4 regions of the Neobacillus sp. DZ-9 genome follow, and region 2 is predicted to be linked to each of the others. Evidence: predicted binding sites of a transcription regulator. Region 2 holds the regulator's gene; each other region holds the start of a gene.

Region 1 (7,705 bases), on a different contig from region 2:
GAACTTCTTTAGTTGATTCTATAAGACTCTTCTCTGCTAATTTGCGCTGTGTGATATCTGAACGAATCGCGATATATTGGACTGGCTTCCGCCGCCTATCTAAAAATGGAACAATGGTAGTATCCACCCAATAAAAGGAGCCATCCTTTGCTTTATTTCTTATTTCCCCTCGCCAAATTTTTCCTGATTGAATGGTCTTCCATAAGTCAGTAAAGAACTCTTTTGGATGATACCCTGAATTTAATATCCGATGGTTTTTACCAATTATTTCATCCTGGGAAAACTTGGAAATTTCTTCAAATTTATCATTAACATAAATAATTGTTCCATATGGGTCTGTAATGGCAACAATTGCGGAAGCATCCAATGCTGCTTTGATGTCCTTTAAATTTGTGTCTGAGGCAGCTAGTTGTTTGCTGATCAAGGTGCTCGAGACAATTAGGCCGCCGATAATAAGGACTGATACAATTATCACTAAATAAATAAAAAAGGAACTATCTTTAAAGGACCCATTTATTACTTTAGTTGTGGAGGCAATAATAGAAGATTTTTTTAACAAAATATTCCCTTCTGCAATGGCCACAGATATGATAATGGCACTTACTGGTTTTAACCAGACTAGGTTTCCAAATGTATTGCTTTTTGGAGAAAAAAGAATCCATAAAGAAAATAAAAAGGAAGTAAAAATTAATATGCCTGAAAAAATAAATAAAAGTACATTATATTTAATCGTTACGTTCATTGCATAAATACCAATAACATGGATTGCGATTACAGCAAGTGCTAATAAAAAGCTCCCAATTATCAAATGGTAAAAATGGATTTTTCTACTAAAGAACGGGATAAAGGCCAACCCTGTAAAAGCTATGCCAATAAATATGGAAAGAATGGTTAACGGAATATGATAACTGGATAGCAAACTTGTATCAGATGCAATCAGCCCCATGAAATTCATAATCCATATTCCTACGCCCATGGAAATTGTCCCACCAAGGAACAACAGCCGTTTATTTTGATCCGATGACCGGATTAAGGTAAACATGTCTATTGCTGTATATGAAGCCATTATGGTTAAACCAATCGCAATGATAAAAAAATAAGGGTGAAACGTTTCTGCCATTGCACTCATTAACTAGCTTCCCCCTTTATTCTAGTCTATTTCTACTATGATTGTAATGTAATCAAATCGGTTATGGAAGTCCTAATTCGCAGAAAACCTATAGTAAAATTTATTTTAACATTTTTCTCCTTAGTCATGATTTAAATCAATTCATTGGTAATCTCAACCGTGATAAAAGTCTTATTTTTAAAATAGTTCAAATTTTTCAAAAAAAGGTCTACACATTTTCTGTTTTTTTGTTTATACTGTACTATAACAAGGGGATCAAAAATAAACTGTATTAATAAAGGAGGAGTTTTAAATGTTAATGAATCCAGTAGAGTTTTTCCGTACATTACCTAAAAAGGAATGTCCTGAATGCGGCCAGCATATGGAGGAGCAAGCTGAATCCTACTTAATGGAATGTGATCGTTGTTTGTCAAAAAGAGAGGAATAATTTTTGCCTTTTCTGTACTACAACAAATATAAATCTCATATCTGTATTATTAAAGGAGGAGTTTAATATGTTAAAGAGCCCGGTTGAATTTTTTCGTAATTTGCCCAAAAAACAATGTCCTGAATGCGGCCAGCATATGGAGGAGCAGGCTGAATCTTATTTAATGGAATGCGATCACTGTTTATCTAAAAAAGAGGAATAAAATGAAAACTCTCCTGAGAAGGAGAGTTTTTTTATTTTCAAGGCAATGTAAAAGGCCATTGTTGATTATTAAAATTGTTGATTGGAGCGGAAGGCGCTAAGACTCCCCGGCACGCCCGCGAAAAGCAAAGCGCCTGAAGCAAATCGCCAACTCAATTAACAGAGCAGTTTTCAAAAAATTCCTTTTTTAATAGTAATAAGTAAGCATAATCCTTTTTTAAGAAGCAAAACCTGTTCATAAGGAGTTGATTCGAATGGCGAAAAAAGAAGATTACCTCACAAATGCACCAAAAGAAAAACTCATTACTGTTAATACTGGTGCGGTTTTTCCTAACTTAAAAAATGTCCCCGGAGACTCAGTGGACGAGCATGAGGCACTTGAAGAAGCAAATACCATTATTGCAGAAGGTGAAATTGGCCAGCAAAACGAGAATCTATAATAAAGAAAGGACTGTCCGATAACAGACAGTCTTTTTAAAAACACATGTATTATATTTTAGGAAGCTCACGAATTTCCTGTGTCATCTGATTGCCACACATTGGACAAAGTAAATCGTCTGTAACAAAATCCTTTCTCATCCAGCCAATACATGAATCATCCATACAGGAATAGACTTCGGTATCCACTAAGATTGTTTCAATTTCTTCTTCTTTTGCCCGTTTACCATAAAAAATTGGAACCGCCTCCTTTTTTTATAGTATGTCCTAAAAAGTACCTTTCATTTCGAGAAAATTTTTTACTAAAGGAGAATAAAACAACATGAAATTGAACTCAAAACGATTTACGGTTGCAGGTACAGATATTGAAGAAGTAAAGAGTTTAAATGCACAGTCAGGTTTAAGCTACAATGAAGTAAAGCAGTTATTGGCCGAACAATACATCAAGAATATCAATAAAGGAATAAGAATTTAATAACGATAGCCTTCCTGAACTGGAAGGCTATGCTTTTGCCTTTTTTAAATATGAAGGTTTTACTGATTCTTTTTTCGTAAGTTTTAGCTGATTCTTTTGATTTGACGTCGTAGATAAAAACACATAGGTACCTCCTACAAAGAGCCCTCCGCCGATAATATTTCCAATGGTAACAGGAATTAAATTATGAAATGCGCCTGCAAAGGTTATGGTATCTGGATGCGGCAGGATTAAGGCAAGTGAAAACGTCACCATATTGGCCACACTATGCTCGAATCCAGAAGCAACAAAAGCAAACACCAACAGCATCATAACAGCTATTTTGCCTCCATCCCCTTTCACGTGCATAGGGATCCAAACAGCTAAACAAACAACCCAGTTACAAAGGATGGCTCGAAAAAATAACTCCATAGTTGAATATTCCATTTTATGTGCCGCTGTTTCCATTAAAAGCTGACTATTATCCAGCGTTGAAAAAATCCCGGAATACAACACTAGCAGGGCGAAAAAAACAGCACCTATGAGATTTCCGGTATAGCATGCAATCCAATTTTGGAGTGTATCCTTCCATGAAGTTTGTTTATTCAATGTACTCACTGTAAAATACATAGTATTACCAGTAAATAATTCGGAACCGCCATAAATAATTAAAACCAGGGCAATTCCAAAAAAGATGGAAGTCATCAATGATGCCACTGGTGAGTGAATATCAAAAAAACCTTCCCCCAAGCGAAATGATAACATAATGCCAAATCCAATATAAATGCCAGACAGAGCTGCTCTTATTAAATACTTAATGACCGATTCATCAAGTATTTTTTTCTTTTTTAATGCAAGACTAATCACTTGTTCCATTGGTTGAAGTTCCATGAGAAAGACTCCTCCTTATTGTGAATTAATTCACATATAATTTATATAAACATCATAAACCTCCATTTCCCTTTTGTTAATAAGTAAACCTTGAACGATATTTGACAGTTTATAAAGCGATTTCAAACAACATGCTGTTGATTTGCGGTCCGGGGAGACCACGCAGGAGTCTTCGTGCCTTCCGCTCCAATCAACATAGGTCAAAATCAACATTAGCCTTTAATATAGTCAAATGAAAAAAGCTAGAACTTTATACAAAGTCCTAGCAAAATTCGTTATTCCGTATGATCGATAATAATATTTTCCTCGTGTCTTTTCGAAAGAATTTTACTTTTTTTCCTGTTCTCTTTTGATTGAAAAATAATATCAAAGTCATAATCCTCTGGATATAGTTCATTTGCCGCTATATAAAGGGTTAGCCTTTTGTGGTTTACAGACACTTTTTCCCCTTTAATTTGAACTACATAATTCCCCTGGGAATCTGGCCCCTGATAAACGATGCCAAATTCATTAGCAGGTGAAACCTTGACATTGTCACCCTGTTGATATTTTGGAATTTCCAATTCTGTTCTGATGGATTTTTTTCGGTTCTGATATTTATTGATAATTACCTGTTTCTCAATTTCCTTAAGTTTCCATGGATCTGTTATGGCAGTTGTATAATTTTTTTCTTCCTTATAAGTTATACTATGTGCCCTTTCAATTATTTTCGGATGGATACCAAGCTTTAAAGCAATCGCAAACGCTTGGCTTTCCCCTCCCCTGCCAATATTCAGGCGATACGTTGGACTAAGTGTGTTTAGGTCAAACTCCATTGACCCATTAATAAAACCATGGTGATTTTCAGCAAATTCCTTAATTTCACTATAGTGAGTAGTTGCGAGGATGATTGCCCCTTTTTCATAAAGAGTTTCCAAAATCGCTGTGGCCAGGCCCATTCCTTCCCCTGGGTCTGTGCCTGAACCTAGTTCATCTAATAGTGCCAGGGTTTTGTTATTTGTCTCTTTAAGGATGTTAATAATATTTACGATTCTTGAACTAAAGGTGCTCAAATTTTCGGAAATGCTCTGACCGTCCCCAATATCTACTAAAATCCTTTCAAAGATACATATATTACTTCCTTCCGCTGCTGGAATATGGAGACCACATTGTACCATTAAGGTTAGGAGGCCTACAGTTTTAATGGTAACCGTTTTTCCTCCGGTATTAGGACCTGTAATCACTAATGCTTTTTGATTTTGCCCTAATCTGAACGATAATGGCACTGCCTTATCACCTAATAAAGGATGTCTTGCATCAATGATCTCAATTTCATCTAAATCATTTACTTCCACTTTGACCGCATTAATTGAACGGCAATACTTGGCTTTGGCAAATAAAACGTCATAATGCACCATGATTTCGATTGCAAAGCGGATTTGCTGCTCTTTTTCTTCGACTAATCCCGTTAAGAAATACAACACTTTTTGCACTTCTATCTCTTCATCTGCTTGCAGCCATGTCAGCTGATCCTGAAAAACGGCCATTTCTTCAGGTTCAATAAAAAGGGTGGAACCCGATGCTGATGTATCAAGCACCGTTCCTTTTATTTTATTCCGGTATTCCTTCTTAATTGGAATGACATATCTTCCATTTCGCTGACTGATTACATTTTCTTGCAAATAGGTTTTATATTTATTTGAGCGGATCAACTGCATGCTTTTTTCTTTAAGCCGTTCCTCGTGAATGGCCATTTGTTTTCTAATTTTTAGCAGTTCTTTAGTTGCATAGTCATCAACTCTTCCATTTCGGATACAGCGAATAATCTCGCTTGCTAGCTCTGGCAATTCATCGATTGCATCGACATATGCGGAAACCCTTGGTGCATAAAATTCCTTATCCTTCATGTATCTTTTCATTTTTCCGCAGCAATCCAAAAAATCATACAGCTTTGATAGTTGATCAGGCCTTAAGGCTGCTCCTTTATTCAAATTATTTACTAGCGCATCGATTCCATCCATCCCAGAAATGGGTACACTGGCACTCTTTTTTAAAATGTGAACAGCCTCGGAAACTTCATCAAGCCAGGCCTCAATTTGGTTTTTATTTGTCGATGGTGACAGCTGCAGGATTTTTTCTTTTCCTTCTTTTGTTAACGCATACTGTGCAATCGTTTCTTTTATTTGTTGAAATTCTAACGTTTGAAAAGTATGTTGATCCAATTTTATAGCCTCCCTAATAATAAATCAGTGTTAAACTTGCCTGTTGATTTGCGCTCCAGGTGCTTCGCTTTCCGCGGGCGGTTCGTGGAGCCTCCTCGGCGCTATAGCGTCTGCGGGGTCTCCCCTGTACCGTACTCCCTCAGGAGTCTCGCACCTTCCGCTCCAATCAACATTGTTTCAAAATCAACAACCAGCCTTTACAAGTAATAATAAAAAAAGCCGCAATGAACAATGTCATTGCGGCTGAAATAAACGAGTTTAAAAATACTCATTTTTTTCATACAAAATTTATCCAAAATAAAAACTGTCTACACGAGTGTACACAGCATCATTGGTAAAAGATGTATGCATATGTTTGCCCATTGTTCTTAACTTCATTCCAAACATGCATAAATAAGCCTACTCTGTTCTTTAAAAAAACAGACAAGCGCCATGGAATGAAAATATCCAATTGATTGGATTAGTTAAGAACGACACCTAACATAAAACATACTCCTTCTAATTAAAAATTTAAATTCATCTTTAGAATAAGATATTTGGAATAGATTGTCAACAAATGTTCGGCAAAATAGGTTTTTGTTCACAAATTATCCATATCATTTTTCCGTGAACTTCTTTATCCTTTTGATAGGAGGGATTCAAAATGAAAAAGATTTACCTTATTTGCGGTCTTGCGGTATTCCTTGGTATTACTGCGGGAATATCGTTTTTTCTAATACGCGATGCAAACGCTAAAATACCAGCAAATGTGACCCTAATTAACCAAAATAAAGAAAACTATAATTTTGGCAAAGATCAAACGAAATTAAAACTTGTTGAATTCATCTACACTCATTGTCCTGATATCTGCCCAACAACGACGCAAAAAATGGTGGGCTTAAAAAACGATTTAGTAAAAAGCGGTGTATTTGGAAAGGATATCGAATTTATCACCATCACAATTGACCCATATCGTGACACACCTGAAATCTTAAAAGGTTATATGAAGGGTTTTGAAATTAATAATGATGACAGTTGGCAGTTCTTAACTGGAGACAAACAAAAAATCAAAGAAGAACAGCAAAAAATAAAGCAGGTCACGGGGGCACTACAATTTCAATATAAAGACCCAGGGAATGGCCAATTCATCCATTCAACCTTTACCTATTTAGTAGATGAAAACAATAAATTTATTGAAAAATTTCCGATGGGAAAAGAATTTAATAAAAAAGAAGTATACGAAAAAATCATGGAAGAATTAAAGTAATAAAAAAAGCGGTTAATCCTGGTGGGTTTAATCGCTTTTTATTACCTATTTTCCTATTTAATTCACGGATGAAGGAAATTTTTTAATTTGCTGTAAAGATAAAAGGTAATTTGACTTTGGTTTTGTTAAACTCGCTTTTATTCCTGCTTTTTTTAATTTGTTAACGAGATCAGTAAGCTGTTTTTTTGCCATACTTATCACCTTCTTTAATACTTCTTAAACCAATTCTACAACAAATTTATGAATAAAGTGTGAAAACGGGGAAAATTTTTTAGAAAATTTTTCTTACTCATCATTTCATTCCAATAGAATTCGCCCTTCCCTTATTTTAATGATATAATTAATAGATATTTTGTTTTGGAGGATGTTTTAATTATGATTACTGTAAGTAACGTAAGTTTGAGATATGGTGACCGGAAATTATTTGAAGATGTGAATATTAAATTCACTCCAGGTAATTGCTATGGTTTAATCGGAGCGAATGGTGCCGGTAAATCTACTTTCTTGAAAATTTTATCCGGTGAGATTGAAGCACAAACTGGAACTGTTCAATTAGGCCCTAATGAACGGATGGCCGTTTTGAAACAAAACCATTTTGAATATGAAGAATTCGAAGTTTTAAAGACCGTTATTATGGGTCATACAAGACTTTACCAAGTCATGCAGGAAAAAGACGCCATTTATATGAAAGAAAACTTCTCCGATGAAGACGGCATGA
Region 2 (7,705 bases):
CCGAATTTCTTTTTCATTTTTCGACGGGTAATCATCCCATAATTCATTAAGGACACGTTTGTTTGATTTTAACTCCGCCTGCTCCTGGTCATAGTAGCCAATTGAGAGGTTTGTCCCGTAGTGAATCGTCCCGTCCAATGCTGGCAGCTTTTTAATGATCGTTTTTAAGAGCGTTGATTTGCCGATTCCATTTGGACCAACAAGAGCTATACTTTCACCTTTAAAGGCCCGAAAAGAAATCCGCTCAGAAATCACATCACTGTCGTATCCAACGGCAAGCGAATCTACCATAAGAACATCATTACCACTCTGCCGCTCAATTTCAAATGAGAACGAAGCAGACTTTTCATCCCCTAATGGACGATCCATGACCTCCATTTTCTCAAGCTTTTTCCGCCGGCTTTGCGCTCGTTTGGTTGTTGAGGCACGGGCTAAATTACGCTGAATAAAGTCTTGGAGGTTCGCAATTTCTTGCTGCTGCTTTTCAAAAAGTTTCATGTCACGCTCATAATTAGCCGCTTTCTGATCTAGATATGAGCTGTAATTGCCCGTAAACCGCTGAATCTGCTTCCGGGAAACCTCATACACCTGCGTGACGACTTTATCTAAAAAATAGCGGTCGTGGGAGACAATTAATATTGCACCATTATAACCCTGGAGATATTGCTCCAGCCATGAGAGAGTATCGATATCCAAGTGGTTGGTCGGCTCGTCCAAGATTAAAATGTCAGGTTTGGTTAATAGCAGTTTCCCTAAAGCAAGCCGGGTTTTTTGACCGCCGCTTAAACTGGCAATCATCACATTAGAATCATGAAAATTTAATCCATGAAGCACAGAGCGAATATCCGCCTCGAATTGGTAGCCGCCCTGCTCTTTAAATTTCACTTGAAGCCCGTCATACTCTTTTAAAATTCTTTCGTACCGGCTTGAGTCTTCGAAAATTGTAGGATCAGCCATTTGTTCTTCAAGCGTGCGAAGCGATCTCTCCATCTGACGAAGTTCCTCAAAAACAGTCAGCATTTCTTCCCAGATAGACAAATTGGATTCTAATCCCGTATTCTGTGCCAAATATCCGATGGTCACATCTTTCGGTTTAATAATTTCCCCGCCATCATGTGACAGATGACCGGCAATGATTTTCAGTAACGTCGATTTGCCCGCACCATTGCGGCCAACAAGAGCAACGCGGTCTCTTGATTGTAATTCCAGCTTTATATTCGATAAAATTAGGTCAGCACCATAATATTTTTGTAGTTGATTAACCTGTAATAAAATCATAAAATTCACCTCTATACTACTCAATAGTTTACCGTATTCCCAATGGTCCGGCAATAAAGCATGTCAGTTCGCTAGATGAGAATACCTAATGGACAAAAAAATGTACCGATAGTTCAAAGTTTCACAGACATAAAAAGAAAAATAGTGTATGATTTAATCGGAGGATTGTTTATATGGCAGAATTCACTCATTTTAATGAAGAAGGCAGAGCAAAGATGGTTGACGTCAGTGATAAACCAGAAACGGCGCGCACAGCTCTGGCTCATTCAAGCATTACAGTCAGCAGAGAAATTTTTGAAAAAATAACGAATCATGAAATGAAAAAAGGCGATGTCTTAGCTGTAGCGCAGGTTGCCGCCGTGATGGCCGCGAAAAAGACATGGGATCTCATTCCAATGTGCCATCCTATTCCATTAACGGGAGTGAATATCTCTTTCTCTTGGGAACAGGCCGGAGATAACTATCAATTATATATAGCTGCTTCTGTTAAAACAAAAGGAAATACAGGTGTAGAAATGGAAGCGTTAACAGCAGCGTCTGCCTGTGCATTAACTGTTTATGATATGTGTAAAGCTGTTGATAAAGGCATGGTCATCGGACCGACCTATTTAGTAGAGAAAACGGGCGGTAAAAATGGAGATTATAAGAGAACAGAACTAGTTTAACAAAACTATTTATATGGGGTGTGGGAGATTATGAGTAACGAAACGATGAAAATACCACAGGCGACAGCTAAACGGCTGCCCCTTTATTATCGATTTTTAAAAAACCTGCATTCTTCCGGCAAGCAAAGAGTTTCATCAGCAGAATTAAGTGAAGCGGTTAAGGTTGATTCGGCGACAATCCGAAGGGATTTTTCCTATTTTGGAGCCTTAGGGAAAAAAGGCTATGGATACAATGTGAATTACTTATTAACCTTCTTCCGCAAAACATTGGACCAGGATGAACTGACAAAGGTTGCCTTAATTGGGGTGGGGAACCTTGGTACAGCCTTTTTAAACTATAATTTTTTGAAAAATAATAATACGAAAATTGAATGTGCTTTTGATGTCGATCCTGGAAAAATGGGAACGACGATTCGCGAGGTACCGGTTTATCATTTGGATGAGCTGGAGAGAGTCATCACCGAACATCAAATATCAGTGGCGATTTTAACCGTACCTGCACAGGTCGCCCAAATGATTACAGACCGGCTTGCAAAGGCAAATGTGAAAGGGATATTAAATTTCACACCGGCAAGATTAAATGTTCCTTCCTCGATTCGTGTTCATCACATTGATTTAGCTGTCGAGCTGCAATCTCTGGTTTACTTTTTAAAGCATTATCCAAATCCATCAGATGAGATCGAGGAATAAAATGTTAAGGGCTTTTCGCAAGATTTTGCGGAAGGCCCTTTTTTTAGGACAAATTATTTGAATCTTTACAACGTAACAGTGTTATGTTACATTAATATACAGAAAGGGGTTTTAATCATGAGCGAGGAGTTAATTTCGAAAAAGGAATTATTAGAGCTGGCGGGAATATCCTATGGACAGCTGTATAGATGGAAGCGAAAAGACCTCATACCGGAGGAATGGTTTGTAAGGAAATCCACGTTTACCGGCCAGGAAACCTTCTTTCCAAAGGAAAAAATCCTAGAAAGAATCAATAAAATTCAAACGATGAAGGAAGATTTATCGTTAGATGAACTAGCAGACATGTTTTCTCCTAGCCTAAGCGATTTGCAGTTAGATAAGGATGAATTAATAAAACGTAACATTGTTTCAAATGCAGTAATGAATTTTTACCTAGAAAATGAGCAAGGCAGCCCAAATTTTAACTTTTCCAGAATGCTTGAAGTTTATGTTTTAGAGAAGCTGTTGCAGTCAGGGGAGATCAATTTGGATGAAGGGAAAATGCTGCTTCAGGTGCTAAAGGACAATGTCGCGCTGATTAAGCAAAAAAGCTGTGAACTCCTGATTACCCGCAAACTAGGTGTGTCATCGTGTCTCTTACTGAGTAATGCGGAAGAGATCCGTTTTGAGAGGGGAACGAAGATTGTCGTGCAGGTTTCCTTAATGACCTGTTTAGAAGAAATTAAGTCGAAATTATTATAAAGGAGAATCCTTATGGAATTGAAAAATAGAGGAGATTTGGCCATTAATGGCTTAGGTTCTTCAAACGGCGGACAATTTAACCTAGTTACATTGAATGGTAGAGGGACGATCAACAATGATGTGGAATGTCATGAATTTGAATGTAATGGCTTAGGGACGGTCAATGGAAATGTTACAGCAGATATGGCCAAAGTGAACGGGAATGCCAAGTTTAAAGGAACATTCGAGAGTCAAAAGTTGACCGTTGACGGGACTGCGAAATTTGAGCAGAACCTGAATGTGAAAAATTTAAGGGTTTCTGGGAAAGCTTCGGTGGGCGGGAGCGTAAAATGTGAGGAGATTAAACTTCGAGGCATGCTTTCAGTTGGGGGGGACTGCGAGGCTGAGTATTTTAAAGGAGAATACCGCTTCACGATAGGCGGGCTCCTAAACGCAGATCAAGTTGATATAAAGATTTATGGGGAATGCAAAGCAAAAGAGATAGGCGGGCAAACAATAACAGTAAGGCAGCATAAAGGGTCGTTCATTGGCGCTTTATTAAAGCCAATTTTCAAAGTGCAACTAGAAACGGAGTTAATTGAAGGGGACAAAATTGACCTGGAAAATACGATTGCCAAAGTGGTGCGGGGCAATCAGGTCAGAATAGGACCGAACTGTCAGATTGGTGTGGTTGAGTACACAGACGAATTTTCACAGGATAAAAATGCTGTCGTGAATGATATCAGAAAGGCATAAGGGGGGAAGGGAAATGAAAAAAGACGCAAACTTGATTATCAATGGTTCAGGAAGTTACCCTGGCGGCCGTTACGATAAAATCAGCATTAGAGGCGAAGGGACGATTGTAAATGATGTGGAATGTTCCTCTTTTAATGTATATGGAACGAGTGAAGCGGTCGAAAATGTTAAAACTGGTTCAGTAAAAATTTTGGGGGAGGCAGAGGTTAAAGGAAATATCGAAGCAGAAGAAACGCTAATCATGGGAACGATGGCAGTCGGCAGCCGGGCGCAATTGAAAAAAATAAAAATCTATGGGCTGCTCGAAGTGGGCGAGAGACTTTTCGGCGATCAAGCAACGATTAAAGGAAGCATCGTAGTTAATGGTGATGTGGAATATGAAACTTTCGATTCGAGCGGCGGTTTTGAAATCAAGGGATTATTAACTGCGGATACGATTAAGGTAGGGCTGCGCTTCGGTGAAAGCACTGCGGAGGAAATTGGCGGGGGAAAAATAACCGTCAAAAAGAAAAAGAACTCTCTTCTTCCCTTCGGAAAAGAGGTTGGGACGCTTAAAGTGAAAGTAATTGAAGGAGATGACATTTTTCTCGAAAATACAACGGCAGATATTGTTAGGGGCAATCAGGTGAAAATTGGCCAGGGCTGCCAAATAGGCTTGGTAGAATATCGAGAGAGTCTAAGCCAGGATTCACATGCAACGATAAAAACAAAGACAAAGATATAAAGGAGAAATCGGATGGTAGCAAAAGAGAGTAAATTAGGTTTGGTTGTCGCGGGACTATTATTAGGGATATTGATGGCCTCGATGGATAACACGATTGTCGTCACGGCGATGGGAACGATAGTCGGTGATCTTGGCGGGCTGGAAAGCTTCGTCTGGGTAGTTTCCGCCTATATGGTCGCGGAAATGGCCGGGATGCCGATTTTTGGAAAATTATCGGATATGTATGGTCGAAAAAGGTTCTTTATTTTTGGATTGATATTGTTTATGGCCGGCTCAGCCCTTTGCGGAACAGCTGAAACGATCACACAATTAAGTATTTACCGCGCGATTCAAGGGGTAGGCGGCGGTGCGCTCGTCCCTATTGCCTTTACGATTATGTTCGATTTATTTCCACCCGAAAAACGCGGGAAAATGGGCGGTTTGTTCGGGGCAGTTTTTGGGCTTTCAAGTATCTTTGGGCCGCTGTTAGGGGCGTATATTACCGACCATATCAGCTGGCATTGGATTTTCTATATTAATCTCCCACTTGGTATTTTATCATTGATTTTTATCGTTATTTCTTACAAGGAATCGCCGATTCACCAGAAGCAGTCGATTGACTGGTGGGGAGCTGTGACGTTAATTGGCGCGGTAGTTTGTTTAATGTTTGCCCTTGAATTAGGGGGACAAAAGTATGATTGGGGTTCTTCGACGATCATTAGCTTATTCACATGCTTCGGGGTTCTATTTTTGATCTTTTTGTTTGTCGAAACAAAAGTGAAGGATCCGATTATTTCGTTTGCGATGTTTAAAAACCAGCTGTTCGCTGGTAGTACACTAGTTGGCTTGTTTTACGGGGCCGCCTTTATGGCGGGAACCGTTTATATCCCTATTTTTGTGCAAGGGGTATACGGCGGAAGCGCGACAAATTCAGGGCTTATTTTATTGCCGATGATGCTTGGTTCCGTTGTGACGGCGCAGGTTGGCGGCTTTTTAACGACGAAAATGAGCTATCGGAACATTATGTTTATTTCAGGTGTCATCTTGATAGGCGGGTTTATCCTGCTAAGCACCATTACGCCGGAAACAAGCAGGGCTATCTTGACCCTTTATATGATTGTCATTGGTTTAGGAGTAGGATTCTCTTTTTCCGTTTTAAGCATGGCTGCGATTCATCCATTCGGGATGGATCAAAGGGGCTCCGCTACCTCAACCAGCAACTTTATCCGCTCCCTAGGGATGACCATTGGGATTACGATTTTTGGAACGATTCAAAGGAGCGACTTTAAAGAGGGATTAGAAAAGGCGTTTTCTGGAATGGGGCCGATGCCTAAGGGCGGCGCATTTGGCGATTCCCGAGCATTATTATCGGAAGAGGCAAGAAAGAACATTCCGCCGCAGATTCTTGATAAAATCACCGATGCCCTTTCCAGCTCCATTGTTCATACTTTTACATGGGCACTCGTTCCGGCAGGCATCGCCTTCCTCTTCATCTTTATCTTAGGCAAAGAACGAATGGTGTTCGATAAACAACAAGGGATTTCCAAATAAAAAAGGTGTCAGGCACCATTGTGAATTTATCACATGGTGCCTGACACCTTTCATCATTTATCCACTTTGTTTTTATATTTGAAGTGGAGGGTGATCATTTTTAGACCGGAGCCGAAGTCAAAGGTGGCTAAGATAACGAGCAGGTAGCTGAAAAACCCCCAGCCACTTGTTTGCACCTCATCAACGGCGAAGTAAGTAAATAAACCGCCGAGTAAAAAGTAAATCATTCCGGAAAACAAGGGTGAGCGTCTCATAGAAAGCCTCCGATAAAGTTTTGAACCGCCTCAGCCTCCCGCATCAGTCTTTCGATATCCTCCCGGTAAACAGACTGAACGAGGACAACTAAGGTATTCATCGTGACATGTGCAAAGATCGGCACGATGATGCGTTTTGTTTTGACATAAAGAAAAGCAAAGGTAAATCCCATAGCAGCATAAAGTAAGATATGCTGAAACTCCATATGGGCTGCTGCAAAAATAACCGAGCTGATAATTGCTGAGATAAAGAAATTAAATCGCTTATGAAGGGCACCAAAAATGATTTTTCGAAATACAATTTCTTCTAGAATTGGACCCACAATGCTTGTTACAAAAATCGCCAATGGGAAGGTTTCGATAATGTTGACGATTTCCTTCGTATTCTCAGAACCTGCTTCAATGCCAATCAGGTGCTCAATAATAGCCGCCGCGTACTGGGCAAATAAAGCTAAGAAAAAACCGGCCACTGCCCACATCGCCGAGTACGAGAAGGAACTTCCCTTCCGTTCGAAGCTTTGTCCTTTCATTTCGTTCCGTAACATAAAAAGGGTAATGATGAGAGCAATCGTAAAACTAACCAATAGCCATACGGGCACTGCTAACTCCAGCTTGCCCCCAAAATGCCTAAAACCGAACATGAATAACGGAACGCCAATTAAACTGGAAAACTGCATAACGATATAAACAATTAAAATTATCCAATATTCCCTTTTCAAATAAGTAATCTCCTTCAAGTCTATTTTTTTATATGGCTCTGTTAACTTGGTTGTTGATTCGCGCCTTCCGCTCCAATCAACAGTGTTAAAACATCTGCAGTGGCCTTTAACACAGCAATTAATATAAAAAAGAAATAATTCATATGGATTCCATTCTACATTTTACCTTTAAAAAGAGCCTCGTTCAATTTTGAACAATTTACCCAAGATTTTTGTATAGAAATTGCTGTATTTCACATACTGATTAAGGTTGAAAAAAAGATTTACCCTGCTATAAAAATTTTATGCTTCAGACTTGCAAAAGATTTTCAGATTCTTTATTATAATAATTGTGTTAGCACTCATTCGTAGAGAGTGCTAATAATGTCA
Region 3 (7,705 bases), on a different contig from region 2:
GATGGGATTATTACTTTTGTTATTGAATATTCCAGTTGCAATTCTTGGATGGATGAAAGTGGGAAGGTCATTTACTGTTTACAGCTTCCTTAGTGTTGCGCTTTCATCATTATTTTTAGAGCTAATACCTGTTAAACAAGTATCGCACGATATTTTATTAAATGCCGTTTTTGGCGGTGTCATCGTAGCGGCAGGTGTTGGTATAACATTAAAATGGGGAGCTTCCACTGGAGGTCTCGATATCATAGCAATGGTTTTATCAAGATTAAAAGACAAACCAATTGGACCGTATATGTTTGTGTTAAATAGCATTATCATTGTAACGGCAGGATTTCTTTATGGTGCCGAAAAAGCTCTTTATACCCTTGTTTTCTTATACACATCAACAAGAGTAGTCGATGCTATCCATACTCGGCATGCAAAGCTTACAGCTTTTATCATTACCAAAAAAGCAGACGAAATGAAAAAAGCGATTCATGCCAAACTTGTAAGGGGTATTACCATGATTCAGGGGAAAGGTGCCTTTTCAAATGAAACTCGGGAAATCATGATGATTGTTATTACTCGCTATGAACTGTTTGATTTAGAAAGAATTATTAAGGATGTTGACCCCAAAGCTTTCACTAATATCATTCAGACAACTGCGGTATACGGATTTTTTCGAAGAGAATAAAGGAAAAAGGAGCCCAACATGCGAATTCTTTTATGTATAATCCTGCTTTTCTTTTCATTAGCAATGAATACGAATGCGAACGGGGTGAATGATTTCAATTATTCATTTTATCTTATACCAATCGCAGGCCCTGAAAATGTTTTATTTGAAATAGTCATCAAAAATGAAGGAGACATACCGCTCCATTTTGAATTTCCTACCTCGCAAATGATTGAAATAACGATTACTGACCAAGCTGGAACGGAAGTGTATGTTTATTCAAAAGGGAAGTATTTCCTTCAGGCATTTCAAACCATTGTTGTAGAGCCGCATCAAACGGTAAAAAGATATGAGAAGTGGAACTATCAATTCAAGGGTAAAAGGGTACCTTCAGGTATTTATACGGTTAATGCCTTGCTCAAGCCCGTAAGTCTTAATGATGAACCTATTAAAAATCGGGCGAAGCTATACCATAGTCAAAAGCTAAAGGTTCCTGAAGAAAACCCTGCATTTAGGTTTGTAAAAGTGTCAGGCACCAAAGGGGATTATGTTGTTACAGGAGAAGTGAGACCAGCAAACAGGGGCTTCTTTTATTCGGTTGAGGATGGCCATAAGGAGTATATAAAGGAAAAAGAGATTGGTTTAACAGGAAAGGAAGAGTGGGAGCCGTTTAAGCTTCATATTCAACTTCCAATCGATAAACTTCCTGCTAATGGTTCATTGATGTTGAATCTTTATGAACGAAAAAAAGATGGAAATATTATTAACCAATACCTAATAATTTTAGAAATTACACAATAAGAAAAGCGGAAGCTCAAAATGGGGAGCTTCCGCTTTTCTTATTTTTAATTTAAGTAATCTGTTCAAGCTCTTGTTGCATTTGTTGGAGCTGTGCTTGTTCTGCAACAGTCGAATTGGCGAATGCTGAACTTAGGGCGTTCTTGGCTTTCGCTACTGCAGAGTCAACATCAGCAGGGCTGGCAGACTTCGCCATTTCAACAAATCTCCTTGCTTCCTGGAACAGTAGGTTTCCCATCCTATGCTCCTCCAATCGAGGAATCGTGCACATTGGCCAATTTCTGAGCTTCCGCTTCAGCGTAGGTCATGTGATAAGGAATACGTTCGGCATGTTTGCTGACGGTATCCTTTCCTTGCTGGACAAAGCGTTTTGATTTGTTTCGTTTACCCATTCGAATCCCTCCAATATGCTCATAGCCCAAATTGAAGCAGCAATGCTGCCTCATAAAATAGTATGCACAAATCCAGATTCGTTCATTTAGGTAAACAATGGTGAATTGCGATTAAACTTTTAAATTTAACAAATTTGCCAAATATTGTGCAACTCCATCCTCTTCATTTGAAAGGGTAACATCATTGGCAATATTCTTTACTTTATCAATTGCATTTCCCATCGCAATCCCGTGACCAGCATATTCAAGCATTTCTAGGTCATTATCTTCATCCCCAAAAGCAATAATTCGTTCTGAAGGGATACCAAAGTAATCGGCAGCCTTTTTCAATCCAACAGCTTTACTTAAACCTACCTTAATGATTTCTATTACGTGCCATGGTGCTGCCCAACTCCGATGATCAACAACTTCAGCATGAACTGCTGATAAATGGTCACGTATCGTTTTTAATTGATCTTCTTCAGTATGAATCAGCAAACTAGTAGGGGAATCCTGTAAATAATTTGCTAAATCTCCTGTTGTTATTTTTGGATTTCCAAAGTTAAAAATATCGATAAGCTTTTCATCATGGTAATGGAAGTAAACATCATCCATTACTTCAGCGATTATATTATGAAAATGAAAGCTTCTGCAGGCTTCAACAATTTCCTTAGCCACTTTGACATCCAACGGTTCATGGTAAAAGCCCCATTTTGGATTTCGCGGATGATGCATAAATGCGCCATTAAAATTTACTATTGGTGTGTCTAATTCGAGCTCCTGATAATACATTTCGCTGGAGCGAAAGGGTCTGCCTGTAGCGATCATCACGATATGACCTTCCGCTCTCGCTTTTTTTAGGGTGTCCTTTGTTTTTTCAGATATTGTTTTATCATCCTTTAATAATGTCCCATCCAAATCTAATGCGATTAAATGTTTTTCTGCCATATGGACTCCTTTTATTTAGGAAATATTTTATTTCCATGATACACTACGGCTATGGAAATTTTTATTTCTATAGTTTCTATGTTAACAATTTTATATCTAAAGTGTAAAAAAATTCACATTAAAAGGATTAAAAAAACTTTATACTTACTAAGAGGAATGAAAAGCAAAGGTAATGTGGTTTAAAATTAGCTTTTGTTATAATAAAAACAAAAATAAATAGGAGTGAGGAAAAAATGAATGAAGATTTAAAAGAAAATATAATGGGTGCTTTAGAATTAGTAATAGACCCTGAGTTAGGTGTAGATATTGTTAATTTAGGATTAGTTTATAATACTGAAATGGATGAAGAAGGGAATCTAACTGTTACAATGACTCTTACGACTATGGGCTGCCCGCTTGCAGGCACCATTGTTGACCAAGTGAAACGAGCATTAGCGGATATCCCTGAAATTAAAGATGTTGACGTAAATATTGTCTGGAATCCACCATGGAACAAAGAGATGATGTCACGTTATGCAAAAATTGCGCTTGGAATTAGATAAGTTACCTTAAAAACAGCAGAGATTTCTGCTGTTTTTTTTTGTACTTTCACAAAACAGACATATAAAATGGCCAGGTTGTGAGATAGTTCACTTTTTTACCCTATAAACACCTTTATAATACAAAGTAATAAAGGCTATTTGATTTTGAAATAGCTGTTATTAGGAGGCGTTTCATATGGCTTTTAGCCGAGATTTTAATAAAGACCCTTTTATTGTTATTTGGGAGCTTACACGTGCATGTCAATTAAAATGCCTGCATTGTCGCGCAGAAGCACAGTATAGACGTGACCCTCGTGAATTATCCTTCGAAGAAGGCAAAAACCTTATTGATCAAATATATGAAATGAATAATCCAATGCTCGTATTTACAGGCGGGGACCCTTTGATGCGGGAAGATGTCTTTGATATTGCTAAATATGCTGTAGAAAAAGGAGTTCGTGTTTCGATGACTCCAAGTGCTACACCGAATGTGACAAAAGAAGCAATTGAAAAGGCAAAAGAGGTTGGTCTATCCCGCTGGGCCTTCAGTATTGATGGACCGACTGCTGAAGTCCATGATCATTTTCGCGGAACTTCGGGGTCGTTTGATTTAACAATGGAAAGAATTAAATACTTACACGAGCTTGAAATCCCGATTCAGATTAATACGGTAATTTCTAGGTACAATATTAACTACCTTGATGATATGGCCAAAATGGTGGAAGATTTAGGATGCGTATTGTGGAGTGTCTTTTTCCTAGTTCCGACGGGAAGAGGACAGGAATCCGATATGATTTCTCCTGTTGAACATGAAAAAGTATTTAGATGGCTATATGAACTAAGCAAACGAGTTACTTTTGATATTAAAACAACTGCTGCACAGCATTACCGCCGCGTTGTTATACAGCAAAAAATGCGTGAAGCAAAGGAACAGACAGCTGAAATCAATTATTTAAGTGCTTTAACAGAACAGGGATTAACAGGTTCGATTGATGGGCTCGGCCGTGCTCCAAAGGGAGTAAATGATGGTAACGGTTTTGTGTTCATTTCCCATATTGGAGATGTATATCCTAGTGGTCTTCTTCCGGTAAAAGCAGGAAATGTTCGCGAGCAGCCATTAGCGGAAATTTACCGGGAATCACCTATTTTCAAATCTTTAAGAAATCCCGATGAATTTAAGGGGAAATGTGGAGTCTGCGAATTTCGGCATGTTTGCGGTGGCTCAAGGTCAAGAGCCTATGCTATGACGGGCGATTACCTTGAAAGTGAACCATTCTGTGTTTACATTCCAAAAGCAATACGGTAAAAACAGACACAATTAAGTCCATTAAAAAAGGATGGGAGAAATCTCCCATCTTACTCAATATTGCAATAAACAGTTGAACAATTTTCGCAGCCGATTTCATCCTTTAAATATTGTAAATCTAAGATTGTTATTTTTCCTTTTTTTACAGAGATGATATTTTCTTTCTTTAAATCACTAAGAATTCGGTTTGTGCTTTCACGGGAAGTGCCGCAGAAATTAGCAAGTTCTTGATTGGTTAATGGCAAGTCAATTAAAATTTCATTGCCTTTTTCGACTCCATAGCTATTTGTCATTCGAATTAAGGTTGAAAAAAGTGCTCCGCGTTTTCCATTAAGGACGAGGTCGCGAAATTTTGTCTGTGTTTTTCGAAAATGATCACTCATCCATTTCATAAATTCATAGGCGAGCTTACTGTTTAGGAAAATTTCACTTTCGATTACGTCTTTTTTAATTGCGACAATTTCGCCTTCTTCAAGAACCTTGGCACTCAATAGATACTTTGGACTATCGGTAAAAAGAGTCAATTCACCACAAATATCATTTTCTCCACAAATTCTTAAGGAAAGCTCTCGCCCGTCAGAAGTAATTTTACTGATTTGAATCTTGCCAGAAACAATCACGTAAAGTTCTTCAGCTATCATACCCTCCTGAAATATATAACTATCCCGTTCACTCTTGAATCTCCGGTCCCCCAATTTAAGTAATTCCTTTATTTCAATAGAATGTGTTGGTTTCATTTGTGCTAACATAGGATATCACCTCTTATCATATTTTTATAATAAATGTCAATTTTGGATTCGTTAGTAACATTTTATCTCAAGATCAGCCAATAATATTAAGTAAACAATGACAATATAGTGAAAACTTATACGAAATTTTTTTATATATACAATTATTTCATCCATGTTTAACATCTGGTAAAATAATATTTAAAAGTATATTGATAGTGAATAAAGTAACAGTCTTTTTAGTAAAACACTGATACACTTATGATAATTCTTGCTTTTTTTAAATAATGGAGTTGATGCAAATGGAAAAAACCATTATTAAAGATAAATTGAATCGACCACTACGTGACTTACGTATCTCTGTGATTGACAGGTGTAATTTTCGCTGCCAATACTGTATGCCTGCTGATCAGTTTGGACCGGATTTTGAATTTCTTCCTAAGTCGGCCCTATTGACATATGAAGAAATTGAACGTCTAGGAAAAATATTTGTTAATTTAGGTGTCGAAAAAATCCGTTTAACCGGAGGAGAGCCGCTGCTTCGCAAGGATTTACCGATACTTGTAAAAAAGCTTTCTGCAATTGAAGGTTTAAGTGACATCGGATTAACAACAAATGGAGTCCTGCTGCCGAAATTGGCAGGAGAGTTAAAATCAGCCGGTCTTAAACGAGTAAATGTAAGCCTTGATACTTTAAATGATGAATTGTTCGGACAAATCAATGGACGCGGGGTAGGCACTGGACCAGTTTTAGAGGGGATAGAAGCAGCAAAACAAGCTGGTCTTGGAGTTAAAATCAACATGGTTGTAAAAAAAGGTCTGAATGATGCAGATATTATTCCAATGGCACAGTACTGTAAAAATCATGGACTGGAGCTTCGTTATATCGAGTTTATGGATGTTGGCTCAACAAACGGGTGGAAGATGGACGATGTCGTGACTAAAAAACAGATTTATCTTCTGTTGAAAGAGCATTTTGAGCTAGAGCCAGTAGACCCGGCCTATTTTGGGGAAGTGGCCAAGCTTTATCATTATAAAGACTCTGATGTGAAGGTTGGATTTATTACTTCTGTTTCAGAGTCATTCTGTACTAGCTGTACACGTTCACGTTTATCTGCAAATGGGCAGATTTTTACTTGTTTGTTTAATGGAAATGGCCATGATATCCGGAATTTCATGAGAAATGGTGCTAGCGATGAGGAAATAGCTATGCGGATTACAGCGATTTGGAATGGTCGTGACGACCGATATTCTGATGAAAGAACAGCAGAAACAAACAAAAGCCGTAAAAAAATTGAAATGTCTTATATCGGTGGTTAAAAAACAGCCCGCTTATTGTTAAGCGGGCTGTTTTTTACTATGCAATATATCGAGGAAATAAAATGTTGTTTTCAAGATGCACATGCATGAAGGTTAGACTTTCCAGCGCTTCTAAACGAGCATATACTAAGCGGTATGTTCCACAAGCATCGAGAGGTAGAGTGAAATCAGATGTTACCGCACGGATTTGTCTTAAAATCTCTCCTGCATGATCATGTTCCTTTTCAAGCTCAGTAATTAAATTTATGGCATCCTCTTTATTTTCAATTGTTCCGTCGGCTAATTTCCTGATTAATGGGAATACAATCGCTTCTTCCTTCTTCATGTGTTCAACCAATTCTTTTTTAAATTCATAAAATAATTCATACACTTTTAATAGCTCTGGATGGTTATCGCCATGTACCCGAGAAACTTTTGTCACATATGGGCTGAGCATTGTTAATTCTTCTTCTGAAGTACGATGGTAATTAGAGATAATATGATCAATAATCGTATTAGAGTCAGAATTTGTCCAAACTTCCACATCTTTTTCCTCGTGTTCATATTTTTCAAAAACGATTTTTAATTCTTCTAACAAATTGTCCATATTGAGTCCGTTTTGTACGACAGCTTCTGAAAGTGGAATGTTGCCGCCACAGCAAAAATCGATTCGGTTCTTTTTGAAAACATCACTTGTTTTAGGTAATTCATTTACAATATCTTTAACTAATGAAGTAGACGTGAATGGAAAAGTCATTTATAGTTCCTCCTTAAAATTAAGGTATTTGGTTTCTGAGATAAGCATACTAGAATTAAGAATAAAACTTGGTGATACGAATCACACTCTGCAAATGATTTTTTATATTAATTAAGTTTCTATCAATTTTGTGACTTTTGATATGTCTGTAAGCTTTTTGTAGGCTTATAATGATAAGGAATGATTTATATTACATACCGTTTTTTTGAGATAGGAGCCGATTCATTTGTTTGAAAGAAGAACCCCCCTTGCGATAGGGGAAGCAGTCAAAAAAATTATGAACTTTCAATTACAGGGGTCAACTGAGTATGTATTGATTGAGGAAA
Region 4 (7,705 bases), on a different contig from region 2:
TTGCTAATTTTTCATGATAATCATTCACGTGCACACCCCATTTGCCATTTTCTTATAACATAACCGTAAAAATTTAAGCAAATACTAACGTTACGTGGTAAGCATTGAAAGACAAGCTTTGCTTTTCACGTTTTTCTCATTCCCTTTAATGGAGGTACCGCATGAGAAATAAAGCGACAAATTTCCCGAATCAAAATAATAATAAATTTGAGGGAGAACCGAGAGCAAAAGCAGAATATGCTTCAAAAAGAGCAAACGGCACTACCAATACGCATCCTCAAGAGCGTATGCGTGCTTCTGGTGAACGTGATGACGATTCACCACAATTTTAATTTGTAACACTAAGACAAACCAGAGAATAAGTTCTCTGGTTTGTTACTTCAACCTCTTTAGTAGAGATATCGGAAGTGCTTCTTCTTTACCATCGCCTTGTAGTCGATAACCCCAAGCAAACACGCCATTCATATAGTCTATTTTAAAATGTTGGCCAGGGTCTCCCTCAATTTCATAAATTTCTCCAGTTTTAAAGGAGTCTGGGTTTAATAAATAAGCTTTTGCCATTAATACTTTTCTTTCAAGGACGGCAAATTCATTTACCATTCCCATTTGCTCTGCTTTTCTTGCTTTTTCTTGTAGCGCAGCAATTTCCTGCCTTAATTCCTGCTCTGTCATTTCACTATACCGCTTCTCCTGCTGCATCATATTCCCTCCCATTTCTCTTTATTTTAGTATAGTTTTTTTTGTAAAATTAATAAAGGCATTAAAACCAATTTGAAGGAGATAACTTAATGAAAACAATCATTGTAACTGGTGCTGGATCTGGGTTGGGAAAAGAGCTAGCATTTCTTTTTTCAAAAAAGGGGTATCATCTTTTGCTTGCTGGCAGAAGTACTGATAAATTAGTTGCTGCCAAAGATGAAATTGAAGGAGAAGGCGGTACTGCTGAGATCCTTGTACTAGACATTCGGAATAATAAAGCAGTTTCGGAGAAATTAAAAGATATTGGCAGCACCTACCACATAGCGGGATTGATAAATAATGCTGGAGTCGGACATTTTGGGCCGTTTGGAGAGATAAATGAAAAGCAAATCATCGAAATGTTAGATACCAATGTGTTAGGAACAATTTTTATGACGAAGGCAATTTTACCGCTTCTCCTTGCTAAGGGAGAAGGAAGGATCATGAATATTATTTCAACTGCCGGTTTACGCGGAAAGGTCAATGAAGCAGTTTATGCAGCGAGCAAATTTGCAGTCAGAGGCTTTACCGAAAGCCTGCAAAAGGAATACGAGGTCAGCGGAATTAAAATTAATGCTGTTTATATGGGAGGCATGGATACACCATTTTGGGAGGACAGTGACCATATTAAAGACCCATCACGGCTAAGCTCACCTAAGCAAGTTGCTGAGATGATTTTTGAGCAACTTGATCAAAATGAGATTATTATTGAAAGTAAAAAATCATGACGCTCCTGTCATGATTTTTTACTTTCAGCTAAGTACCTCTCGATTAAATCAATTGAAAAGCCTTTCCGATATAAAGCTTGCTTCATCTTTTGTTCATATTCGAAACCGCTGAATTGAGAGTATTTCCGATGGGCTTTTTCCCCATGAAACCTGATGGCTTCCATTTCCTCATCAACTTCTTTATTCACATCAGTTTCATTTACAGCAATATGAATAACCTCAAAAGGATATCCTTTTCTAAGCAGCAACTGCTCCAGCTTTTGCTTTTGAATTTTCTGAGAGTCCTTTGAATTCTTCTGGAAGAACTTTTCGCTCATTTTTGTTGCTTTTTCAATCTGCTGCTCGCGCGGAAATTCCTCGAGTGCACGAAGTCGAATTCCCTCCTCAATCCCTCTTTCCTTTAATTCCAGTTTGATTAAATCAGGACCTTTATCAGTCGTATTCGCCTGTGTTCGTACATAAGCAAAGGCATAATCCTCATCATTGATGTATTTCTGAATTGTTAATTTATGAACAATTTCCTCGATGACGGGGTCATCTACTTCTTTTTGAATAAGATAATCCCTAATTTCTTTCGACGACCTCATTCTCCTAGCTAAATAATTTACCGCTAGATTATAAGCCTTACGAATATCATCCTGGAACTGAATTTCCATGAAAGAAAAATCATCAATTTCCATGCCTTTTTTTAGCTGAAATTTTATTAGTACATCACTATCAACACTAAAGGCAAATTCCTCGCCCTTTCCGTAATCCATAAACACATTAAACCGATCTTGATTTTTCTGCTGTGTGGTGATTTTCGTAATAATAGCCATTTCCTTCACCTCAAGAATACTTTACCATATTCTTCATTTAATATAGTAAAATAAAAGCAAAAGGTGGTGTTTTTCATGAAAATTGCAATCGCTGGCGGGACTGGATTTGTCGGGAAGGCACTGGTAGATGAATTCCTAAAAAACAATTATAAAGTCGTTATTTTAACTAGAAGGTTACCTAACATAATTAAGGATGACCGAATTCAATATGTACAATGGCTGAGTGAAAATTCAAACCCCATATCCGAACTTCAGAATACTGATATTTTTATTAACCTTGCTGGGGAGTCGATTAATAGCGGGCGGTGGACAGAAGTAAGAAAAAACAAAATATTAATCAGCCGGCTTGGGGCTGTTAAAGAGCTAATAGAAATTATGAAGAAATTGGAACGAAAACCAAAGGCATTTATTAATGCCAGTGCAGTCGGTATTTATGGAACATCATTAGACACGGTGTTTACAGAAGAAGAGCAAAAACTCGGGAATGATTTCTTAGCTGAAACCGTCAGGCAATGGGAATACGAGGCAAGTTTTGCATCAAAATTAGGAATACGCACTTCTTTTTGCAGATTCGGAATAATCCTTGACCGTGATGAGGGAGCATTGCCAAAAATTTCATTTCCATATAAGGCTTTTATTGGCGGGAATATCGGTCATGGCCGGCAGTGGATGTCGTGGATTCACATTGAAGATATAGTTAAAGGAATTACTTTTATTATTGATAACGAGGACATTCAAGGAGCAGTTAATTTTACGGCTCCTAACCCGGTTACGATGAGCGAGTTTGGGAAAACACTTGCACTGGAATTACACCGCCCTCACTGGTTGCCGGTTCCCAGCTTTGCCCTTCGATTACTTTTGGGAGAAATGAGTACATTAGTTGTCGATGGTCAAAAAGTATTACCAAATAAATTATTGGATTCAGGTTTTGAATTTAAATACCCGGATCTTCAAAAAGCCTTACGAAATATAATTTCTTAAAATCAGTATCATTCCTTTCCTATAAGGTAAAAATGGAAATAAGTACATAAAGTGCTTTATTTTTACCACATAGCTTGATGACGATTGACAAAAAAATGTTGAAAGGAATGAGCAAAAATGGCTGAAAAGAAGAAAAAGGATAAGGATAGAGGGAAATACAGTCTTACAAGCATGCAAGAGGTATCTTATCAGCGGGAATTTAAAATGGCAGACCGTGCAGGCGGTTATGCCGACAGAAAAACGAAGCTATAGTACACCAAATTTTTAAAGAATTTTCCATTAATGGACCCCTTTAAATTTGTTAAAACTAGAGTGGAGAGCATCTTTCCTCTCAAGAGTTAACATTTGAAAGGGGTTTTTATGATGGGTCGTTCACGCGGACATGGTTCACGAGATAAAAATAAAGCTTCACTTCCACAAGTTCCAAAAAACATGAAATCAGATGGACAGGATGTTGAGTTTTCAAAGGAAATGGCTGATGGAGCGGATCTTGAGGCACTGGCACGAGCTAATGCAGCAAACCAGCGCGTCCAAAATCGAAATAGAAAATAATCCTTTAAAAAAAGAAGCAGGTTTTGCCCTGCTTCTTTAATATAAATTTTTCATTGTTTTAACACTAATTGATGTGCACATTTTTTGCACGGACTTTTTGGAAATTGCCTTTGATAAAAGGTACTGCAAATCGGTCAAGTCCGAAGTAGTAAGCTCCAGTGCCTGCGAATAATAGAATCATCGCTGCTGTATAAAGAATTGGGTTAGTGCTTGTTGTTCCCGCGAGCATAAAGTTTAAGTTCATAAATGCACCAGCGATTAATGCCGGAATCGTTGCTAAACCCACGATTAATCCTAAACCAACTAGCATTTCTCCCCAAGGAATCAAGACGTTAAAGATATGAACATTTGGGATCGCGAATTGTTGTAAAAAATCAGCGTACCAAGCTTGCACTGCTGGATGTTCCCCTGTTGCATTTGCCAGAGCTCCTTTAAGAAAACCGCCTGCATCGAAACCGCCTGTTAATTTATGATAACCTGCCTCAATCCATTGTAAGCCAAGCCAAACTCGTAATACTGTCCATACAACTGCTGCAAGAGGAGTTTTGTACCATCTCATCACAATCATCTCCTATTAATTTCTTGTGAAACATTTCACAAGTTTGTTAATGATTTTAATTTCCCTTATTGTTAAGGGTGGATCAGCTAGCTGTTATTGTAGCAGAAGTTTGTGAATCTTTTCACTATCTTCTCTACACTTTTAATATACTCTCCGCCACAAAAAATGACAACGGCTTTCACATATTTTTAACATTTTAATATTAGAAATTTGGAGGTATTGTGAACAACATAAATTATTACCTCCATTCCGTTTGTGGATTTTGTGGATAAGCATTTAAAATAACGTAATACCAATCCGCGCAATGTGGATAAGTCTGTGGGAAAATAAACAAACCTTCCTTATGTAAAGATGACATTATTGATTTAATGTCACCACGCTTTAAATTTATTACATTCAAGCTTTCAATGATCAATCTCTTTTGCGATCACTGCTTTAAAATCGTCTGTATAGGTGATGATATCTCCCCATTCCATAAGCTCTTCTTCAGAAATTTTCCAGGTATGCTTTTCTGCTTCTTGCCGAATTACAGCAAAATGATGGCGATCAGTAGAATAGATGTGAAACCCCTTTTCTTTACACTGATCAATGAAAAAGTAATCCTCAGCTCGATTCACTTTTTCAAATTGAACCTGTTGAAATACATCCTTTCTAAACATAAGTGTTGCTCCGGCAACAGTGTCAACGAAGGAATTTTCTTTACCCGACATATAAATCAGTGCTTTTTTATTTTTAAAATAAATATATAATGAACTTTTACCGATTATTGAAATATTTTTATTTTTAAAAGCTTCCATCCCGCTGCTTATATATTCAGGACCGTAATAGTCATCGTCATCAAATTTTGCTATAAAATCATATTTTGATTTCATAATCCCAAAATTCAGGCAGTCGCCTAATGTTGCTTTTTCATGCAGTTGATATACCTGGACACACTGATAATTCTTTGCCTTTTTGATCCATTTATCGATGTCCATGGAATCCTTATTTAGGATAATAATTAGCTCTTTATCCTTCCAGGTTTGCTGTTGATAATTTTCGAAAACATTATTGATACTCTCATCTCTTATTGTACAAGTTATTATGGAAACCACTTTCTTCACTCCATCCCCTTAATTTAGAATAATATTTAGGAATTCAAGATTTTCTCTAAAAGGCTGGTTAAACTGGTGAATTCCTCAAGGGATTTAAGGGAATTAATATCTTCTTGAAGGCCTTTTCTTTCGTCTGAACCAAAACCTGCAGCCCCTAAGATATTAATGTGACGAATATCTATTTGAAGTAATAGGACAGTTGCTTGAAGAATGCGAATAAATCTCTCTTGGAATTCTTGAAATCTCTCTGGATAGGTTTGCATAAGTAACTTATACTCGCTTAGTACCTTATTCATCGTTAATAAATCTACTATGCCTGAAAGCTCTAATCCAAGAATTAAAACATCGACGTCATAATGCTTTAAGATAAAGAGCCCCAGGTTTTGAATTGCCTCTTTCCATTTACTTATTCCCACAGGATGTTCTTGGTGGTAAGTTATTAATTCGTTGGACACAATATATTTGGCATCCAGTTTATATAAACGGTACCCTATTTCCCAATCCTCGTAGCCGTATTGAACAAAGTCCTCATCAAACAAACCTGCTTGTTGAATAAACTCTTTACGGATGGAAACATTCCCTGTAAGAAATGCCATCCATGGAAACATAAATCCATCTAGGTCCACATCAAAATTTTTAACTATCGTCTCAAACCACGTAAATGGTTTAAAAACTAAATCCGTATAGGTTTTATTGGTAATATCGTCTTTTTCTATTAATGGATACGGCTTTTCCAACGGTAATTTTAAGTCTTGCAGCTTTCTGTTTTTCTCTGGATTATTTTTGGTTAAGGTTTGGATCCTGTTCATTACATCCTGAGGAAACTCAGGAAAGATACATGAATAAATCTTCTTAGAATGCATCACACCTGACAAAATAACCTTATTTTGAGATTGATGATACTTAAAATGCTTTTCAACAAAATCTGGTTCTGTAATCATTTCAGCATCTAGAAAAATCAGGATGCTCCCTTTTGCTGCTTGAATACCTAAATTTCGCACATTTGCTCTTCCAAGATTACTTTTATTACGGATATATTTAAAATGATAAGGTGGATTATAACCTTTAAGATTTTCTTCTGTTTGGTCAGTAGATGCATCATCTATAAAGATTACTTCTATTTTTGAAGGATTAAATGTTTGTTGTTCGAGTGAGTAAAGGGTAAATATATTGAGTGGAAATTTATTATAAGATGGAATAATGATACTGACTTCAATATTTTGATTCTTTTTATTTTCTCTGTTTGCCTTACTAGTTTTTTGGGTGGTTTGGGTGTTTTTTTGCTTCACTCTTACATCCGTTTCTTTTACAGGACGATCTGGCCAAATTCCGTAAAGCCCCTCTTTGTTTCTACTTATCTGTTGATTCATATAAGTCTTAAGTTGTTTATTAGTCCGGCAATGGTCCCAAAGCCTAATCTCTTTGATTTCTCCTTTAAAAGATCCGCCTGACAAACTACCAATAATCCCTGTCGGGTAGACATACCTTTTAGGGCTTCGTTCACCAATTTTCACAAATTCACCATTAATGTATAAATACGGATATCTATTATCATAAACAATGGCAATATGAGTAATATCGTTAATTTCTGTTTCATGTACTAACACGGCAAAAGTATTTATTTCCGTATGTTCAAGGACAATTACTCCATTTTTTCCCACTGAAACACTAATTCCTGCTTCATCATAATACTCCCCATTTCCTGGTCCAACCATATAATTTTTCCCATCTGCATTTACAGGTTTTTCGCGTGATTGTTTATCAATCCGATGAACGCTTTCTGGTTTCACCCAAAACTCATAAGTGAATGAATTAATAAGCTTGGTCAGCAAAAGTTCATATAAGCTATTTCCTAACATGCCGCCCCCTCCATTCCCTTGTATTCAATAACTAGTCCATAGGTCGAGCTTTTACACAATATGCTCAACATACGATTATGTCTAAACTTATCCCTAGTTACGAACGATTTTTTCTGATTATTTTCAAATTCTTAAAAAACTAAAAAAAGAGGGCTGCTGCCCTCTTTTTTTACTATTGAGCTGTCAATACTTTGTCTTCATTTGCTGCCTGATACTCACCCACTATTGGGAAATAAGAAATTTCCTTATCTTGATTAGCCAGCCCCTCTACATCCCTCTTTGTCGCCCTGATTATATAGGCTTGTTTGAATGTTTGTTCAATCAAGTTAGACGGAATGCTTTGAAAATAATTGCTCTGAGCATGTACAAACCAAAG

Evidence for each region. The regulator Rex, encoded in region 2, represses fermentation and respiration genes when NADH is low (regulators of the CRP and FNR family bind a similar motif). The targets are predictions, from matches to a motif close to TTGTGAAATATTTCACAA.
Region 1: AC59HZ_RS04260 (formate/nitrite transporter family protein) is a predicted target of Rex. The motif match lies at 3,559-3,576, and genes of this name have one in related genera.
Region 3: AC59HZ_RS05690 (TIGR04053 family radical SAM/SPASM domain-containing protein) is a predicted target of Rex. The motif match lies at 3,387-3,404, and genes of this name have one in related genera.
Region 4: AC59HZ_RS23505 (DoxX family membrane protein) is a predicted target of Rex. The motif match lies at 4,400-4,417, and genes of this name have one in related genera.

What each region holds. Positions count from the first base shown of each region.
Region 1 covers NZ_JCAIOL010000001.1:811,899-819,603, reverse strand. The annotation lists gene AC59HZ_RS04290 (PAS domain-containing protein) at 1-1,129, opposite strand, end outside; gene yhfH (protein YhfH) at 1,422-1,556, shown strand; gene yhfH (protein YhfH) at 1,624-1,758, shown strand; gene AC59HZ_RS04275 (hypothetical protein) at 2,012-2,197, shown strand; gene AC59HZ_RS04270 (cold-inducible protein YdjO-related protein) at 2,247-2,432, opposite strand; gene AC59HZ_RS04265 (hypothetical protein) at 2,518-2,670, shown strand; gene AC59HZ_RS04260 (formate/nitrite transporter family protein) at 2,698-3,540, opposite strand; gene AC59HZ_RS04255 (endonuclease MutS2) at 3,816-5,741, opposite strand; gene AC59HZ_RS04250 (SCO family protein) at 6,385-6,987, shown strand; gene AC59HZ_RS04245 (hypothetical protein) at 7,045-7,179, opposite strand; gene AC59HZ_RS04240 (ABC-F family ATP-binding cassette domain-containing protein) at 7,363-7,705, shown strand, end outside.
Region 2 covers NZ_JCAIOL010000021.1:4,667-12,371, forward strand. The annotation lists gene AC59HZ_RS29960 (ABC-F family ATP-binding cassette domain-containing protein) at 1-1,278, opposite strand, end outside; gene moaC (cyclic pyranopterin monophosphate synthase MoaC) at 1,452-1,943, shown strand; gene AC59HZ_RS29970 (redox-sensing transcriptional repressor Rex) at 1,974-2,633, shown strand; gene AC59HZ_RS29975 (YhbD family protein) at 2,751-3,374, shown strand; gene AC59HZ_RS29980 (polymer-forming cytoskeletal protein) at 3,387-4,109, shown strand; gene AC59HZ_RS29985 (cytoplasmic protein) at 4,123-4,833, shown strand; gene AC59HZ_RS29990 (MDR family MFS transporter) at 4,846-6,363, shown strand; gene AC59HZ_RS29995 (YdiK family protein) at 6,417-6,617, opposite strand; gene AC59HZ_RS30000 (CPBP family intramembrane glutamic endopeptidase) at 6,614-7,336, opposite strand.
Region 3 covers NZ_JCAIOL010000002.1:241,173-248,877, forward strand. The annotation lists gene AC59HZ_RS05660 (YitT family protein) at 1-673, shown strand, start outside; gene AC59HZ_RS05665 (BsuPI-related putative proteinase inhibitor) at 692-1,453, shown strand; gene AC59HZ_RS05670 (DUF3813 domain-containing protein) at 1,503-1,688, opposite strand; gene AC59HZ_RS05675 (hypothetical protein) at 1,690-1,842, opposite strand; gene AC59HZ_RS05680 (Cof-type HAD-IIB family hydrolase) at 1,954-2,769, opposite strand; gene AC59HZ_RS05685 (metal-sulfur cluster assembly factor) at 3,003-3,311, shown strand; gene AC59HZ_RS05690 (TIGR04053 family radical SAM/SPASM domain-containing protein) at 3,487-4,596, shown strand; gene AC59HZ_RS05695 (Crp/Fnr family transcriptional regulator) at 4,647-5,345, opposite strand; gene moaA (GTP 3',8-cyclase MoaA) at 5,627-6,643, shown strand; gene ric (iron-sulfur cluster repair di-iron protein) at 6,681-7,379, opposite strand; gene AC59HZ_RS05710 (molybdopterin molybdotransferase MoeA) at 7,606-7,705, shown strand, end outside.
Region 4 covers NZ_JCAIOL010000009.1:226,061-233,765, reverse strand. The annotation lists gene AC59HZ_RS23545 (YfhJ family protein) at 1-28, opposite strand, end outside; gene AC59HZ_RS23540 (small, acid-soluble spore protein K) at 162-332, shown strand; gene AC59HZ_RS23535 (YfhH family protein) at 376-699, opposite strand; gene AC59HZ_RS23530 (SDR family NAD(P)-dependent oxidoreductase) at 789-1,466, shown strand; gene recX (recombination regulator RecX) at 1,475-2,284, opposite strand; gene AC59HZ_RS23520 (TIGR01777 family oxidoreductase) at 2,360-3,265, shown strand; gene AC59HZ_RS23515 (YfhE family protein) at 3,383-3,517, shown strand; gene AC59HZ_RS23510 (YfhD family protein) at 3,629-3,817, shown strand; gene AC59HZ_RS23505 (DoxX family membrane protein) at 3,882-4,376, opposite strand; gene AC59HZ_RS23500 (glycosyltransferase family 2 protein) at 4,781-5,479, opposite strand; gene AC59HZ_RS23495 (glycosyltransferase) at 5,506-7,329, opposite strand; gene AC59HZ_RS23490 (homoserine dehydrogenase) at 7,502-7,705, opposite strand, start outside.